DNA from 4 places in the Ruegeria sp. I1 genome. Region 1 is predicted to be linked to each of the others. Evidence: riboswitches for the same ligand, from Rfam matches in the RefSeq annotation. Region 1 holds a riboswitch; each other region holds the start of a gene.
The links. Region 1 has a riboswitch for cobalamin ahead of ACR0DH_RS18935 (energy-coupling factor ABC transporter permease). Riboswitches for the same ligand answer to the same signal wherever they lie in the genome.

Region 1 (3,813 bases):
ACCCGCAAGTGGGGCAGGCGTTTTCTTCGATATGCTGAACCTGTTCATCGGTGAATGTGTCATCCGCGGCGGCGACCATCGCATCGACAAGGTCGATCTTTTTGGCGTCCAGATCAGCGATGTCGATCTTACCGGCCTCCATCGGCCCGCCCGAGACAAAGATCGCCGGAATATTCAGCCGCATCGCTGCCATTAGCATGCCGGGCGTGATCTTATCGCAGTTCGAGATACAGACCATCGCATCGGCGCAATGTGCGTTGACCATATATTCGACCGAATCCGCGATTACTTCGCGTGAGGGCAGGGAATACAGCATCCCGTCATGGCCCATGGCGATGCCGTCATCCACCGCGATGGTGTTGAATTCCTTGGCAACACCGCCAGCCTTTTCAACCTCACGCGCGACCATCTGGCCCAGGTCTTTCAGGTGGACGTGACCCGGTACGAACTGGGTGAATGAGTTGACGATGGCAATGATCGGCTTGCCGAAATCATCGTCCTGCATACCGGTGGCGCGCCACAGGCCACGGGCTCCGGCCATGTTACGGCCATGGGTGGAGGTTCTGGATCGGTACATTGGCATGATGCTGTTTCCCTTTTGCCCCGGTTGCGATATGCGGGGAATGTGCGTTATAGCGCACGTACCATATGTGCGCTATAACGCACAAGAGGATTCGAAAGACGATGGCATGGCTCCGGACGACATAACACTAAAGCTAAGGGATGTGAGGGCCGCTTCGGGGTTGAGCCTGTCGAAAGTCGCTGAGATGACCGGCGTCAGCAAAGCGATGCTGGGTCAGATCGAACGGGGCGAATCAAGCCCGACGATCGCCACGCTGTGGAAGATTGCCAAAGGGTTTCAACTGCCGCTCAGCGCTCTGATCGACACCGTGAATGGCGATCCGACAGTGTTTCAGACCGTCACCTTTCCCGGCAGTATCGAGGTCAAGATCGTCTTTCCCTTTGATCCGGTCTTGGGGGCAGAGACGTTTCACGTCCAGCTCGCCCCCAACCAAAGCCATGAGTCCCCCGCCCATGCCGCTGGTGTGACCGAGGAGGTCTTTGTGCTTAGTGGCACGCTGGACATTCTGAAAGGTGAGGCTTGGGTGCCCTTGCAATCGGGTCAGGGGCTGCGATTTGCAGCGGATCTCCCGCATGGCTATCGCGCAGGTGCTGAAGGGGCGGCGTTTTTGAACATGCATCACTATGCGCAACAGCCAGATGTTCCAGATAACGGCAAGGTTCATTGATGAGCGAGTTTTTCAACAGCCTGACAATTGTGGACGCCATCGGTTCTTTCGGGGCTCTGATCGTGGTTGCCGCCTATTTCGCCACGCAGATGCGGTATATGAATTCCGAAGATCTGGCGTTTCCCGTGGTGAACCTGCTGGGGTCTGTTTTGATTGTCTATTCGCTGCTTCAGAACTTCAATCTGGCGTCAATGTTGATTGAAGGCTTCTGGATCATCATTAGCGTGATCGGGATTATTCAGCATTTCAGGTTGCGCCGCGCTGGGTAACGCGGCGCAATAGAGTTATGCAGTGTTGTGAAGGCGCGGTGTGAACAGCCCAATCCGGCCCAAATCCCGCATGGATTTTGTTGCGGCCAACACGGCCAAATCAGCCAGTGGTTCTATCAGGATAACCAGGAGGTACGCAGCGCCAAAGCTGACAACGGCGGCGAGGTTTTCTGCACCAAATCCTTGGCCATAAAAGGCCCAGAACGCCACCCAGATGACGACGCCGCCCTGATAGGCCGTCGACAGCGCAAGCGCCTGAGAATACTTCAGATCAATATAGGCCGTATTCGGCGCAATGATGCGGTTGGCCAAGGCCTGCAAGGCAAACAACGGTAACAGCAGCGTTGTCATGTTCATCCCGAACTGAGGCAGGTCGAAAGGCGCCAGGAAAAACCCCTGAATAAACAAGCCCGCGATCAGGCCGATGGCGGCAGGGGCCGCACCGAACAACAAAAACAGGGTCGATCCCAGAATAAAATGAACCTCCGACACCCCGACCGGGAAGTGCGGCAACACCTCAAAGAAGGTGAAAACCAGCCCGGTGGTCAGGGCTGAGCGAATGGCAAGGCTGGCAATGCCGCTGCCTTTGAGGCTGTCCCAAGCCAGTTTAGCGGTATAGAGCCCTGCGCCAGTTGCGGTGGCGTAGCTCAAGACAAGTTTGGCGCCATTTACGACGCCCGGTTCGATATGCATAGTTTAGTCTCCTTCCCGTCACACCCGACGGCAGAAAGGTTTAAGAATTGGGCTTTCGCCCGGTTTGCACATGGCAGGTCTCCTGACTTGCGGATTGGCTTCGATCCCGGCCTTCCCAACCGATTGCCTCGGTCAGTGGCCATGATGGGGCGAAACTCCGCCTACAGTTGCGGGGGCAGTTCCGGAATTGACAGGTACTGTCGCACCGGATTCCCTTTTCATTCCTCAGGGGGAATTCCCCATTGGAAACCACGTCAGGCAGGTGTCTGGCACGGGGTGCCGCCTGTCAAGCAGGCAAACGTGTATGTTTGGAAAAAATTGTCAGCGCGCCGGGGGTGCAGGCCTTGGCATGGCTTGCACGTTTGGCCGCTCGGATATAGGGAAACTCAGACTCGCTTAGGGGAGGCTTTGATGCAAGACGATCCGAAAACCCTGGTATCTACCGAATGGCTGGCCGCGCATATCAAGGACCCGGATCTGCGGATTCTGGACGGGTCGTGGTATCTGCCCGCGCAGAATCGCGATGCCAAGGCGGAATATGATGCGGGCCACATCCCCGGCGCGCGCTTCTTCGATATTGATGACATTTCGGACCAACGTTCGGACTTGCCACATATGGCGCCGCCGGTCGAGAAGTTCATGTCACGCCTGCGGGCGATGGGCGTCGGCGATGGTCATCAGGTGGTCGTCTATGACGGGGCCGGGCTGATGTCGGCCGCGCGGGTCTGGTGGCTGTTCCGCCTGATGGGCCAAGAGAACATCGCCGTTCTGGACGGGGGTTTGCCGAAATGGCAGGCCGAAGGGCGAGAGGTTGAAGATCTGCCCCCGGTGATCCGGGATCGGCATATGACCGTTCGGGTGCAGAACCATCTGGTACGCGACGTGACACAAGTGTCTGCGGCCGCCAAACTGGCTGATCATGAGATTATCGATGCCCGTGTTGCCGCCCGTTTCGCCGGAACCGAGGTTGAACCGCGCGAAGGGCTGCGATCTGGCCACATACCAGGGTCGCGCAACGTGCCCTTTGGCAGCCTGTTGAATAGTGATGGTACAATGAAGTCGCCCGATGCGTGCCGCGCCGTGTTTGAGGCCGCAGGCGTGGATCTGACCAAACCGGCGATCACCTCGTGCGGTTCGGGCGTGACCGCTGCAATCCTAAGCCTTGCGCTTGAACGCATGGGCAAAAAAGACCACGCGCTTTATGACGGCTCCTGGGCTGAATGGGGTGCTTTCCCAACCCTGCCCGTCGCAACCGGAGAGACCTGATGTTCGAGAACCTCAAACCGCAGCCCGCCGACAAAATCTTGGCGCTGATGCAGATGTACCGCGAAGACCCGCGCGATCAGAAGATCGACCTGGGTGTTGGTGTCTACAAGAATGCCGAAGGTGTTACCCCGGTTATGCGAGCGGTCAAAGCCGCCGAAAAGCGCATTCTGGAGGAGCAGGAGAGCAAAGCCTATACGGGACTGGCAGGTGATCCGGCCTATGCCGATGCGATGATCGGCCTGATCCTCGGCGACGCAGTACCGCGTGCCAATATTGCCGCCGTTGCTACACCGGGCGGGACGGGTGCCTGCCGTCAGGCGTTCGAGATGATCCGC
Region 2 (3,813 bases), on a different contig from region 1:
GTTCCAGGTGGTTGGATAGTGAAATTTCAACAACGCACCTGCATCCGCAAAAGGCGATCGGCCAAGCCAGCGCCGCACGGCGGATTTTCCATCCATCGTATAGCTTTGCGCTCCTTCTTTCAGAGGCATCCGAGCCATACGGAATTGTCCGTCATCATGCAGGTAGAATTGCGAGGGCATCCCGGCGGCTTCGCACCTGTCAAAATGCGCTTGCATATGCAGCGGCGTCTCACCCCCTTCGATCCCTGTGACTGCAGGATCATCAGGGAATGTGCGGCATAGCGCGGGATGGTTGCCACCGCAGTGGTAACACTCGCGGTTATTTTCCCAAACCAGCTTCCAGTTGCCTTTCTCAACAATCGAACTTTCAAAAGCCACTTTGGCGTTGCCCAGATCATGCGGCTCCAGATAAGGGCGCGCGGTATTGGCAAACATGTCGAAATCTGGGGCGTTGTCCGCAAGACAGATGTAAACCAACCCGGCAAGCTCACGGCAATGGACGGTCTTCAACCCATGCTGTTTCGGATCGAAATCCGGCCCCATATCGCGCGCCCACAGCAATGAACCATCGAGCTCGTAGGTCCATTGGTGATAGGGGCAAACCAGCTTAGGCGCATTGCCTTTTGCAGCCTTGCAGATGATCGAACCACGGTGGCGGCAGGTGTTGTGAAATGCCCTGATTTGGTTGTCGGCACCACGCACAATGACAACGCGGTAGGCACCCACAGTATAGGTTACGTAGTCCCCTGCTTTCACCAGCTCGCAGGCCGGAATGGCAAACAGCCAATCGCGATAGTGGATGGCTTCAAGATCGGCCTGAAATACCTGGGGGTCTGTATAAAACGCCTGCTCGAGCGCGTGATCAGGGATGCGACGTGCCAACAGGCTTTGAATGCTGTTCATTTCTGGCTCTCCTGCCGCGCCCCGCGGCATTGCTTGGGCAGATGACAAGGAGGAACCGTCCGGAGGCGCGCGAGGATCACGTCCGAAACATGTGCCCCCACCGCCACCCGCGGTTTGACATATCTGCAAGGCTGGTTTCCGGACTTGAAAGGGGCTTGCGCCCGGTTGCGACACCTTCCCGGGATCCTCGTCCCAGTGGTTGATTGCCGAACCTGACCTTCCTTACCGTTGCGGGGGCAGTGCCGGAATTTCACCGGCTTCCCAATTCTCCGCTGTCTGAGACTCAAACAGCGGCACCTCACATGCACAGGATAGAGTCGCGCAGTTCATATGCTGAGAGACTTGCGACATTTTCAGTTTCAAAACAGACATCTCGATGTCCGGGTCGGATCCGGGTTTGTGAAGTAAAACCCCGGGATACATTTCAGGCACAAACCCGCAATCTTCCGCTTGGCTGGTTTGGCGGTATAAGACATCTTCATAACCGTGCGTCCGTTACGTGCCATCGCCCCAAATGCTAAAAGTAGGAGAGCCCCAATGGAAATCAGACCCTTTGGTGTTGAGATGTGGATGAATGAGTTCGAGACGACCTGCGAACTCAATCTGGCTGAGACCTGCGTCCAGTCCATCACGCTGGGCGAACTGTTCGACATGGCGGGTCAGCACAACAGCATTCTGAACGATCTGTCATCCATGAAGATGACCTATGGCGCAATTGAAGGGTCAGAACGCCTGCGCGATGCGATCTGTGGCCTGTATGACAGACAGGGCCGGGATAACATCCTAACAACGCATGGGACCATCGGCGCGAACTCTCTGGTGCATCAGACGCTGGTATCGCGTGGTGATCACGTGGTTTCCGTGATACCCACCTATCAGCAGCACTACTCCATTCCCGAAAGCATTGGTGCCGAAATCGAACTGCTGCATCTGCGGTCCGAAAACGCCTTTTTGCCCGAACTGGACGAGTTGCGGGCGATGGTGCGACCCGATACGCGCCTGATTGTGATCAACAATCCCAATAACCCGACAGGGGCGCTGATGGATCGCACATTGCTGGAACAAATCGTCGAAATCGCACGTGGTGTCGATGCCTGGTTGCTTTGTGACGAGGTCTATCGCGGAACAGATCAGACAGGCGACGGCTTCACCGCCGCAGTCGCAGACCTGTACGAAAAAGGGATCAGCACGGCAGGCATGTCCAAGGCCTATTCGCTGGCCGGGTTACGGGTTGGCTGGATCGCCGGACCCAAAGAGATGCTGCATGACGTGATGATCCACCGGGACTACAACACGATATCGGTCGGCAAGATCGACGAAATGCTAGCCGCCATGGCGCTGGAACATCGCGACAAGATACTGGCGCGGGCGCACCGGATCACTCGCCAAAACTTGCGGATCGTTCAGGATTGGATCGTAAACGAACCGCTGCTTAGCTGGGTGCCGCCAAAATCCGGCACTACGGCCTTGTTGAAATACGAACTACCAATGTCTTCGCGCGATCTATGCGTGACGCTGTTGCAAGAAGAAGGTGTGATGCTGACGCCGGGCAGCGCAATGGACATGGAGGGCTGGCTGCGGCTTGGATACACCAACCCAACCGAAGATTTGAAAGCCGGGCTGGCCCGGTTCTCGCAGTTTCTGGCACGCCACGCCAAGTCGTAGCGCGCCGAACGGCCGCGCAAGAATTTAGATTAAACCTGTCTAACGCAGTCTCAAACGTCCTGTCCGATCAAAAGAGACGACAAATCCCATGAAATTGGTAGATGTCAGATCGCATGCTTTAGAGGGCATGAAGAGGCTGCAGCGCAAGACCATCCGTGGTCGATTTTCAGAGAGTAAGTAATATTGGAATCCGCCACCCAATTCGTTGATACCGCCTTTATCGGGCTCTGCCTGTTTTGTGCTAACCTGCTGTTTCTACGAAAGCGCGATACCGGTGTGTTCATGCCCCTGGCCGCACTGTTTCTTATACAAGGCCTGTCCTCTATTGGCGCTTTGATCGCCGACGCGTCGGGAAGTGAGGACGAGTTCAATCTTGTGATGCGCGTTAGCGTGCTTGTCGTCCTGTTTGATTTCGCAAGCCCCTTTCTTTTCTGGCTTTATGTCCGCGCCTTGACCAGCGAAGCGGATGAAGCGCCCAAGCCTAGGCTGCGGTATCACCTACCCCCGATCATCATATCCGGGCTGCTCATGTCATCGCTGATGTTTCTGCCAACGGATCTGAGCGATGTTGACCTACCTGAGGACGATCCCCGGTTGTTGCGGTTTGTGTTGATCGCCTTGGCGGTTTTGACCGCTGACGTACTGTTCCGGATCATAATGGCCGTTTACCTGATCCTGATCATCCGAATGCTGATGATCTACCGCAAACGGTTGCGCGAAGTCTTTGCAAGCACCGAGAACCGAGAGCTGACTTGGGTTTGGGTGATTACTTTCGCAGCCATGTCATTTTGGTTTCTGTCGGCGGCCGTCAGCATACTTACAGTGTCCGAGGCTGTCGGGTTCGAGGTACAAGATGAGTTGCTTGATTTCCTGGAAAGCCTTGCCCTGCTGTTTCTGTTCTGGGTCATTGGCATATGGGGGTTGCGCCAACGCCCAGGCCTGTCCCGAACACCAGTGACAGACCCACCCGACCCCGACGAGCCATCAGGGCGCAAATACAAGAAATCAGCCCTTGACGAAGAACGCGCCGCGCGGATCGCGAAGAAGATCGAAACGGCAATGAGCCAGGACCTGCTGTACCGCGAACCGAACCTTAGCCTGTGGGATCTGGCCAAACATATCGGGGTCACATCGCATTATGTTTCGCAAACGTTGAATGCCAAACTGAACAGCACATTCTTTGACTATATCAACCGATGGCGGATCAATGACGCAATCGAGCAATTGACCTCGACCGACGAGACC
Region 3 (3,813 bases), on a different contig from region 1:
CCCGAAAGTGGCGAGATTCTCGTGGATATGCGGGTCAGAACCGAAGAAGATAGCCCGGTTTCTGAAAAGAACCTGACCCTTCAAACGGGTAAGGTGGTTGAGCTCACAAATGGAGTTCAGTTCATTACGGTCACCAATGGCAATGGGAAATGGATCAGTAAGGTATTGCGTGCTCCGGCGTCGGCCAAATCAGTTCGCGTGGGCGATATTGTCGTATCAGAAACCGCTTCGCAGATTTCCATCGAGGGTGAGAACGGTATTACCCAGTTGTTCGAAGAGCTTAGCAATACAGGTGCAGAGCTTGCGTTGTTGACCATCGCGCGGAATGGCGAACTGCAATCGGTGGATCTGCCACTTACGCATTAATGCTTTGGCGGCTTTTATAGTTAAGAGCCGCCTACATTGCCTTGAAGGAAATTCAAGTGTCTCATTCTGAAAGATCTCTGATGCAAGTTCACGAGCCCAGATTTCAACAGGCGGAGGAACGCCTGCGTGAAGCCTTCGATATTTCAACCGTGCTTAACCAGGGTGCCCGCGAGTATCAGGAAGATGCCATTCTTTCTGAAAAGCCGATCGGATCGGAGTTAGGGTTCGTGGTTCTGGCAGATGGTATGGGTGGCCACGCGGCAGGGGATGTTGCCTCTAACCTGATCGTTTGTGAGGTGATGAAAGGTTGGTTGGCCGCCGGGCTGAACAAAGACTCGTCAAATTCGGAAGTTGTCGCATTCTTACATGACAGTGCCGAGCGCGCGAACAAGCAGATTTTCGAAGCCAGCCGCAACGATCTGAATGTAAAGGGAATGGGAGCTACGCTTCTTATACTGATCTGCATCGAAGATCGCGCGTATTGGTTTTCCGTCGGGGACTCGCCGCTCTATCTCTGGCGGTCTGGCGAGCTAATACAGCTGAACGAGGATCATTCAATGGCGCCTCAAATCGATATGATGGCGAAACTTGGCATGTTGGATCCCGATTTGGCCCGAAATCACCCCGATAGAAACATGCTTACGTCTGTCATACATGGTGGCGACATCGCGAAGATCGATTGCCCTTCAGACCCGTTTAAGCTTCTGCCAGATGATATTCTCATTGCAGCTTCGGATGGGCTTCAGTTTCTAGAAGACAAGGACATTCAAGAGGTTGTCACGCGCAATCATGAAGTGAGTTGCGACGCTATTGCGGATAAGTTGATCAGAGCCTTGATTAGCCTTGATGATCCAGATCAGGACAACATAGCTTTCTCTGTTGCAAAGGTTTGTTCTTAGGCGTTGATAGCTGGCGTTGAACTGATGTCGTGGCGCATCTGCACTTATTGTAAGCTGCCTTGTCGCAACTGATTTCTTCGATTTTCGTAGTGGCGATTGGCCCGTTTTTGTGCTGAACGAGTATCAAATCACCTCTACCAACTCCGCATGTTTGAACAAAGCAGGCCGTGATTTGACTAGATCGAATACATCCTACGCCCATCGCATTTCAGCAACGGCGTCATCGGTGAGCGGAACCCGGACGCCAGGTTGAACAACAGCCGGATCATAGGGTGTGCGATCAAACACCTCACGCACCATATCTGCAAAGAAAGACAGTGGTTTGCTGGGATAAGCGGGATCAAAACTCGATTGATCCCAGCGTTCACAGAACTCGGCACAGTCATCGAAATAGATGCTGTCACGATGAGCTTGGCGTTTTTCGGGGTTCGCGCCTACGTGCTCTCCGAAGTAAACAAGCTGAAAATCCCCATGGGTATGCACGCACCACGTGACCTGTTCGCGTAGGAAGGGTTTGAGGATTGAGGCCGCATATTCATCGTGATTATGCGGCGCATAGATGTCACCGATATCATGCAGCAAGGCGCCAACGATCCAATCTATGTCTGCCCCGTCAAACCAGGCGCGGGTTGCTGACTGCACCGAATGGCCAAGACGTGTGACTTGATAGCCGGACAGGCTTTTGTCGAGCCTCTCCATCGCCTCCAGCAAACGATCTGCCGTTCCTTTGCAGTACTCACGCTCCAGAGTATCGAGGAAGGTGTAGTCCTCTTTGTCCCCGTCCTTCATCTGCGTGAATTTCACCTGATCCATAGCATGTCCTTTGGCGTTTACGTGTGGGTCAGCGGGCGCAAGCAAGCGTGTAATTCCGGACTATCCACGCAAACACCGGACTCGGCAAATGAAACCTGTTGTGCCGGTGAAAATTGTAGTCGCCGGAGGTGGGTATCGACGTCTTTTAAGAGCACAAAGCCGTGCGATAATCCCGCAGCCCGTTCTATGTCACAGCGGCATGCGAAAAGATCGGCGGGCCTGCGCTCCGCCACGCCTTTCACGTTTTGGCATGGCAAGCGGCAAAGGTCTGAATGGTTGCTCCAGCGAAGTCAAAAGCAAGTCGCAGAACGCTGCAACGGCAGGTGAGTGATCTTTAAATGGTGCAGCTGTTTCGTAAGCATGCCTCGCAGCTACTTCATAGCAGGCATTGCCAGGAACACCCGCGATCCATTGCATATAGCCAAGCTGTCCCATCTGACGTGCTTCATCCGCAGGCATGGGGCCTGTATCGAGTTGAATAATCGTCCGTTCCAATAACATCGCGCCCTCCGCGCAAAAGGGACGAGTGTGGCTGGTCACGGTGATGTGCCGGGGACGCTTGGTCCTTCGGTCGTCTCTGCCGTTCCCAAGGCACCCCGCCCGGGTTCAAGTTGACTGCGGCGCATGGCATCACACACCGTAGATGGCAGGTCTCCTGACTTGCGGGTCAACGCTTTCCCGTTCCTTCCCGAACCCTAGGGCTCAGTGGTTTCCAACGGGGTCGCTCGCCGCTTACAGTTGCGGGGGCAGTCACGGAATTGGGTATGAACCCGCACCGTGTTCCCTTTTCAGCCGACTCGAACCGAGCCGGACACCATCGCTTTCACTGTCTCATACGCGATTCACTATGTCCACTGGGTTTGGCGCAATCTGACAACGCTGAAAATGTCCGCCAAAGCTGAAACGGCAGTGAGTTCAATCCATGCAAAAGGCTTTACAGGGCGTGGCATTCGGGTGCCTTAATGTTTACAGAATTTGACGATCTGAACAGAAAGAGCGCGTATATGTCGAACCATGGCTACGACTCCGGCCGATTGAACCTGCCTTTCGTTGGTATCTGTACCTTTGGCAAGTATCCCTATGTCGAGGATTGGGACGCGATTGACGCCGACGTTGCGGTTCTTGGCGCCCCGTTTGATTTTGGCTGTCAATGGCGGTCCGGGGCGCGGATGGGGCCACGCGCGATCCGTGAGGCGTCGACGCTGTTCTCATTCGGCCATGCTGGCGCTTATGACCACGAAGATGATGTCACCTATCTGGATCCGGCCAAAGTAACCATTGTTGATATCGGCGATGCAGACATCGTGCATACCGACACAATGAAAAGCCATGCAAATATCGAGTTTGGGGTGCGCAAAATACTGGAGGCGGGGGCGCTACCGGTCGTCTTGGGCGGCGATCATTCGATCAATATCCCCTGCATCAATGCCTTTGATGATCAAGAACCAATTCATGTGGTGCAAATCGACGCGCACCTGGATTTTGTCGATGAACGGCATGGGGTGCGCTATGGCCACGGAAACCCAATGCGCCGTGCCGCCGAAAAACCCTATGTCACCGGCCTCAGTCAGATCGGCATTCGCAATGTGTCGTCCACCGCTAAGGATGGCTATGCGGATGCCCGCGCCATGGGATCAGACATCCAATCTGTCCGGCAATTCCGCAAAATGGGGGTCGATGGGATGCTGGCCCGCATTCCAGGAGGCGCGCGGTATTATGTGACTATAGACATTGA
Region 4 (3,813 bases), on a different contig from region 1:
AGCGACCGCCCAACCACTTTGGCGTTTGTGAAACTGGTCGATGGTCATGCATCGTACAACTTCGTTGACGAGAACACCGCCGGGCGCATGCTTCAGCCCGAGGATCTGCCCGACCAACTGCCCGCCATCTCGACCCTGTATCTAGGCGGTATCAGTCTTGCCTGCGAACCCTGCGCCGATGCTTATGCTGCCTTGCTAAGCCATCACGGGACGGATCGAGCGGTGATGTTGGACCCCAACATCCGACCGGGGTTTATCCAGGATCAGACCAGATACCGCACCCGTTTGAATGCCATGATTGCGCAGACCGATATCCTCAAAGTCTCGGATGAAGATCTGGACTGGATCATTCCGGGGCCCGAAACCCATGCCGAGAAAGTGCCTTTGTTGCTGCAAGCCGGTCCCGCGGTTGTGATTGTTACACGTGGGAGCCAGGGGGCTTCGGGTTATCTACGCGATGGCTCGGAAACCACGATACCGGTTAAAGCGGTTCAGGTTGTCGATACGGTGGGGGCGGGCGATACGTTCAACGCTGGCGTGCTGGCGGAACTTCACCGTTCCGGACATCTGACCAAAGCCGGGCTGCGCGATCTGACAAAAGAAAGCCTGCGTGCAGCTTTAGCGTTGGGTGCAGATGTTGCAGCAGTCACCGTATCGCGTGCCGGGGCCAACCCGCCCTGGGCGCACGAGCTCTAGTCCCAAAAAGGGAAGTCACATGAAACGTTCCGACATCAACCACATCAAGACCGATGCACAGGCCTTTATCCAGTCTTTCGGTTTCATCCTGCCCCCCTTTGCCGACTGGTCTCCGGATCAGATGCGCAGCGCCAAGGCCGACACGATCCGCGCCCGGGGACTGGGATGGGACATCACCGACTACGGGCAAGGCAAATTTGATGAGCTTGGCCTGTTCCTGTTCACCCTGCGCAATGGGGATGAGAACGATCTGAGCCAGGGTCGTGGGATGCTTTATGCAGAAAAACTGCTGATCTCGCGCGACAAGCAGCTGTCGCCGATGCATCGTCATATCGTCAAAGCCGAGGATATCATCAACCGGGGCGGCGGCGATCTGGTGATGGAGATCTATGCCTCGAACCCCGATGGCAGCGTAGACCGCGACACACCGGTTGTGGTGCCCAGCGACGGATGCGATATCAGCATCACTCCGGGCGAATTGCTGCGCCTGAAACCCGGCGAAAGCGTGACCCTGATGCCCGGCATCTGGCACGCCTTCTGGGCCGAGCGTGGGGATTGCCTGATCGGCGAGGTCTCAACCGTAAACGACGACCGCACCGATAACGTGTTCGAACAACCCATTCCCCGCTTTGCCACGATCGACGAAGATACCGAGGCCGAGTTCCTGCTGGTTGCGGATTACTGATCTACCCCGAGATTGACCCGAGCCTCTCAGCGATTGCTTGACAAGCGTGTCTTGTCCAGAATAGCTGACCTGTGATGGTTCCCGCAGCTTTGGGTGCGGGATGAAAATGGGAATACGGTGCGGCCCCCGGAATATCGGAACAGGCCAAGTCCGTAACTGCCCCCGCAACTGTAAGCGGAGAGCGACGCCAAATCACCACTGGCCCGAGAAGGCCGGGAAGGTTGGCCAAGCAACGACCCGCAAGTCAGGAGACCTGCCATCACCTGTGAAACCAACCCGGGACGGGGCGTCCTGGAAGGAGGATTGATGGCATATTTGCGCCCTTTGGGGACTGGCACTTTCGACACGGGCGTTCTGCGCGTTGAGGGTGGCAATGACCCGCAACGCTGATCACTTTGTGCTGATCTGCTCGACCTGCCAGGGTGAGATCGAAGCCAGCGCCGCCCAAATTCTGCTGGACGCGTCGCTGCCAGACGGGTTCGCTACGCGACTGATCCCGTGCATGGCAGGATGCGAACGTCCCATGGCCATCGGTCTGCAAGCCGAAGGCAAGGCGCAATACCTGTTTGGCGATATTCAAAGCACCGCCGATCTGGATGCGATCGCCACCTTCGCCCATCAGTACCGCGACAGCGAGAGCGGTTGGACCAGCGCAACGGATCGCCCCCCCGCCTTGCTGTTCAAAACTCTAGCACGTCTGCCTCGTCTTCCAAAGGCGGGTAAGGCATGAGCTTTCTGGTCGCGGAGAATCTGGAATACTACGCCCTGAATGGCGATGTGTTGCTACAAGGCGTCTCGTTCTCTTTGGAAGAAGGGGCGATCCTTGCCATCGCCGGTCCGAACGGTGCCGGCAAAACAACGCTGCTGAACCTGCTCTGTGGGGTCGAACGTCTGGCGCTGGGGGACGTACGGATCAACGGTCAAAGCCTGCGCAGCCTGTCTGCGCAGGAACGCGCCAGGACCATTGCGGTTGTTGGTCAGCAGGAACTGCCCGATGGCCGCCTAAAGCTGCGCGACTACGTTGCGCTGGGTCAGATTCCCATTCAGAGCGACCGCTCGGCGGAAGACCACAAGATGGATCTTGCGCGCGTTCTACGCACGACCGAGCTGACCCATCTGGCGGACAAGCCGATGCAGCGGCTCTCCGGCGGCGAACGCCAACGCGCTCATATCGCGCGTGCATTGGCGCAGAACCCCTCGCTGTTGTTTCTGGACGAGCCCACCAATCATCTGGACCCCGATGCCAAGGGGCACATGCTGTCGCTGGTGGCCGAGCTGGGCGTGACGGTGGTGATGATCGTGCATGACCTTGTCATGATCCCGGAATTCGCCAGCCATGTCGCGCTGATGAAATCCACACGCATGACGGGCTTTGGGCCAGTCGACCAGATACTAACGCCGGATCATGTGCGCGACACGTTTGGTGTTGACTACCTGTGCTTCCAGCACGAAGGGCGCGTGATCCCGGCGCTGGATATCCGAAAACGAACGCTTTCATCTTAACAGGAGACATTGATGAAACAGAAAATTTGGTCAGCTTTGATGATCACCGGCTTGGCCAGCGGCGCGGCGGCCCATGAAGTAACCGTGGACAATTGCGGCGAACCGCTGGTGTTCGACGCCAAGCCGGAACGGCTGGTTGTGCATGACATGAACATGACAGACATGGCCTTTGCGCTGGGCCTGCAAGAACACATCGTTGGCCTGACCGGTATCACAGGTTGGTATAAGACCAGCCCTGATTTCGATAAGCTGCGCGGTGACATCCCGGAACTGGCGCCGAAATACCCAACCGTCGAAAACCTGGTTGCGGCCGAGCCCGATCTGTTCTTCGCGGGCTGGTATTATGGCATGAAGCCCGGCGGCGACGTGACCCCGGACACTCTGGCCCCGTTCGGCATCAAGACAATGATCCTGACCGAAAGCTGCGTGCATCTAGACAAGGACCGCCCTGAGGCCAGCATGGACCTGCTGTTCAACGATGTGCTGCGTCTGGGTCAGGTCATGCATGTCGAGGAAAAGGCCGAGGAACTGGTAGCAGGCTGGAAAGAACAGCTGTCTGCCATCGAAGCCAAGACCGCCGATCTGGCCAAACCCCGTGTATTCTTACTGGACGGCCCGGCAGATGCGCCCTTTACCGCTGGCAAATTCGCCATCCCCGATGCGATGATCGCAGCGGCTGGCGGCGAAAACGTCACCCATGATATGGACACTAGCTGGGGCCGCACCTCGTGGGAAGCGGTTGCTGCATCGAACCCGGAATTTCTGGTGCTGCTTGACTATCAGACCGGCAACGGGGCAGAGGACACGTTCAAGTTCCTGCAAGAGCACCCAGTGATGTCCCAAACAGATGCGGTCAAAAATGAACGCTGGATCGGTCTGCGTTACGAAGAGTTGACACCGGGACCGGCAAATATCGACGCGATCCAGAA

Region 2: another riboswitch for cobalamin. It lies ahead of ACR0DH_RS13030 (aromatic ring-hydroxylating oxygenase subunit alpha); the one in region 1 lies ahead of ACR0DH_RS18935 (energy-coupling factor ABC transporter permease).
Region 3: another riboswitch for cobalamin. It lies ahead of ACR0DH_RS13335 (hypothetical protein); the one in region 1 lies ahead of ACR0DH_RS18935 (energy-coupling factor ABC transporter permease).
Region 4: another riboswitch for cobalamin. It lies ahead of ACR0DH_RS07305 (DUF1636 family protein); the one in region 1 lies ahead of ACR0DH_RS18935 (energy-coupling factor ABC transporter permease).

What each region holds. Positions count from the first base shown of each region.
Region 1 is NZ_JBQFNM010000012.1:77,228-81,040, reverse strand. Features, by position in the region: gene ilvD (dihydroxy-acid dehydratase) at 1-583, opposite strand, end outside; gene ACR0DH_RS18945 (helix-turn-helix domain-containing protein) at 690-1,250, shown strand; gene ACR0DH_RS18940 (CBU_0592 family membrane protein) at 1,250-1,519, shown strand; gene ACR0DH_RS18935 (energy-coupling factor ABC transporter permease) at 1,535-2,212, opposite strand; cobalamin riboswitch at 2,268-2,481, opposite strand; gene sseA (3-mercaptopyruvate sulfurtransferase) at 2,624-3,478, shown strand; gene ACR0DH_RS18925 (amino acid aminotransferase) at 3,478-3,813, shown strand, end outside.
Region 2 is NZ_JBQFNM010000006.1:159,736-163,548, forward strand. Features, by position in the region: gene ACR0DH_RS13030 (aromatic ring-hydroxylating oxygenase subunit alpha) at 1-903, opposite strand, end outside; cobalamin riboswitch at 1,016-1,219, opposite strand; gene ACR0DH_RS13035 (aminotransferase) at 1,441-2,568, shown strand; gene ACR0DH_RS13040 (helix-turn-helix domain-containing protein) at 2,752-3,813, shown strand, end outside.
Region 3 is NZ_JBQFNM010000006.1:219,241-223,053, reverse strand. Features, by position in the region: gene ACR0DH_RS13350 (serine/threonine protein kinase) at 1-366, shown strand, start outside; gene ACR0DH_RS13345 (PP2C family protein-serine/threonine phosphatase) at 447-1,265, shown strand; gene ACR0DH_RS13340 (HD domain-containing protein) at 1,458-2,078, opposite strand; gene ACR0DH_RS13335 (hypothetical protein) at 2,268-2,579, opposite strand; cobalamin riboswitch at 2,707-2,912, opposite strand; gene speB (agmatinase) at 3,083-3,813, shown strand, end outside.
Region 4 is NZ_JBQFNM010000003.1:141,533-145,345, forward strand. Features, by position in the region: gene ACR0DH_RS07295 (carbohydrate kinase family protein) at 1-696, shown strand, start outside; gene ACR0DH_RS07300 (D-lyxose/D-mannose family sugar isomerase) at 716-1,381, shown strand; cobalamin riboswitch at 1,440-1,656, shown strand; gene ACR0DH_RS07305 (DUF1636 family protein) at 1,755-2,111, shown strand; gene ACR0DH_RS07310 (ABC transporter ATP-binding protein) at 2,108-2,884, shown strand; gene ACR0DH_RS07315 (ABC transporter substrate-binding protein) at 2,897-3,813, shown strand, end outside.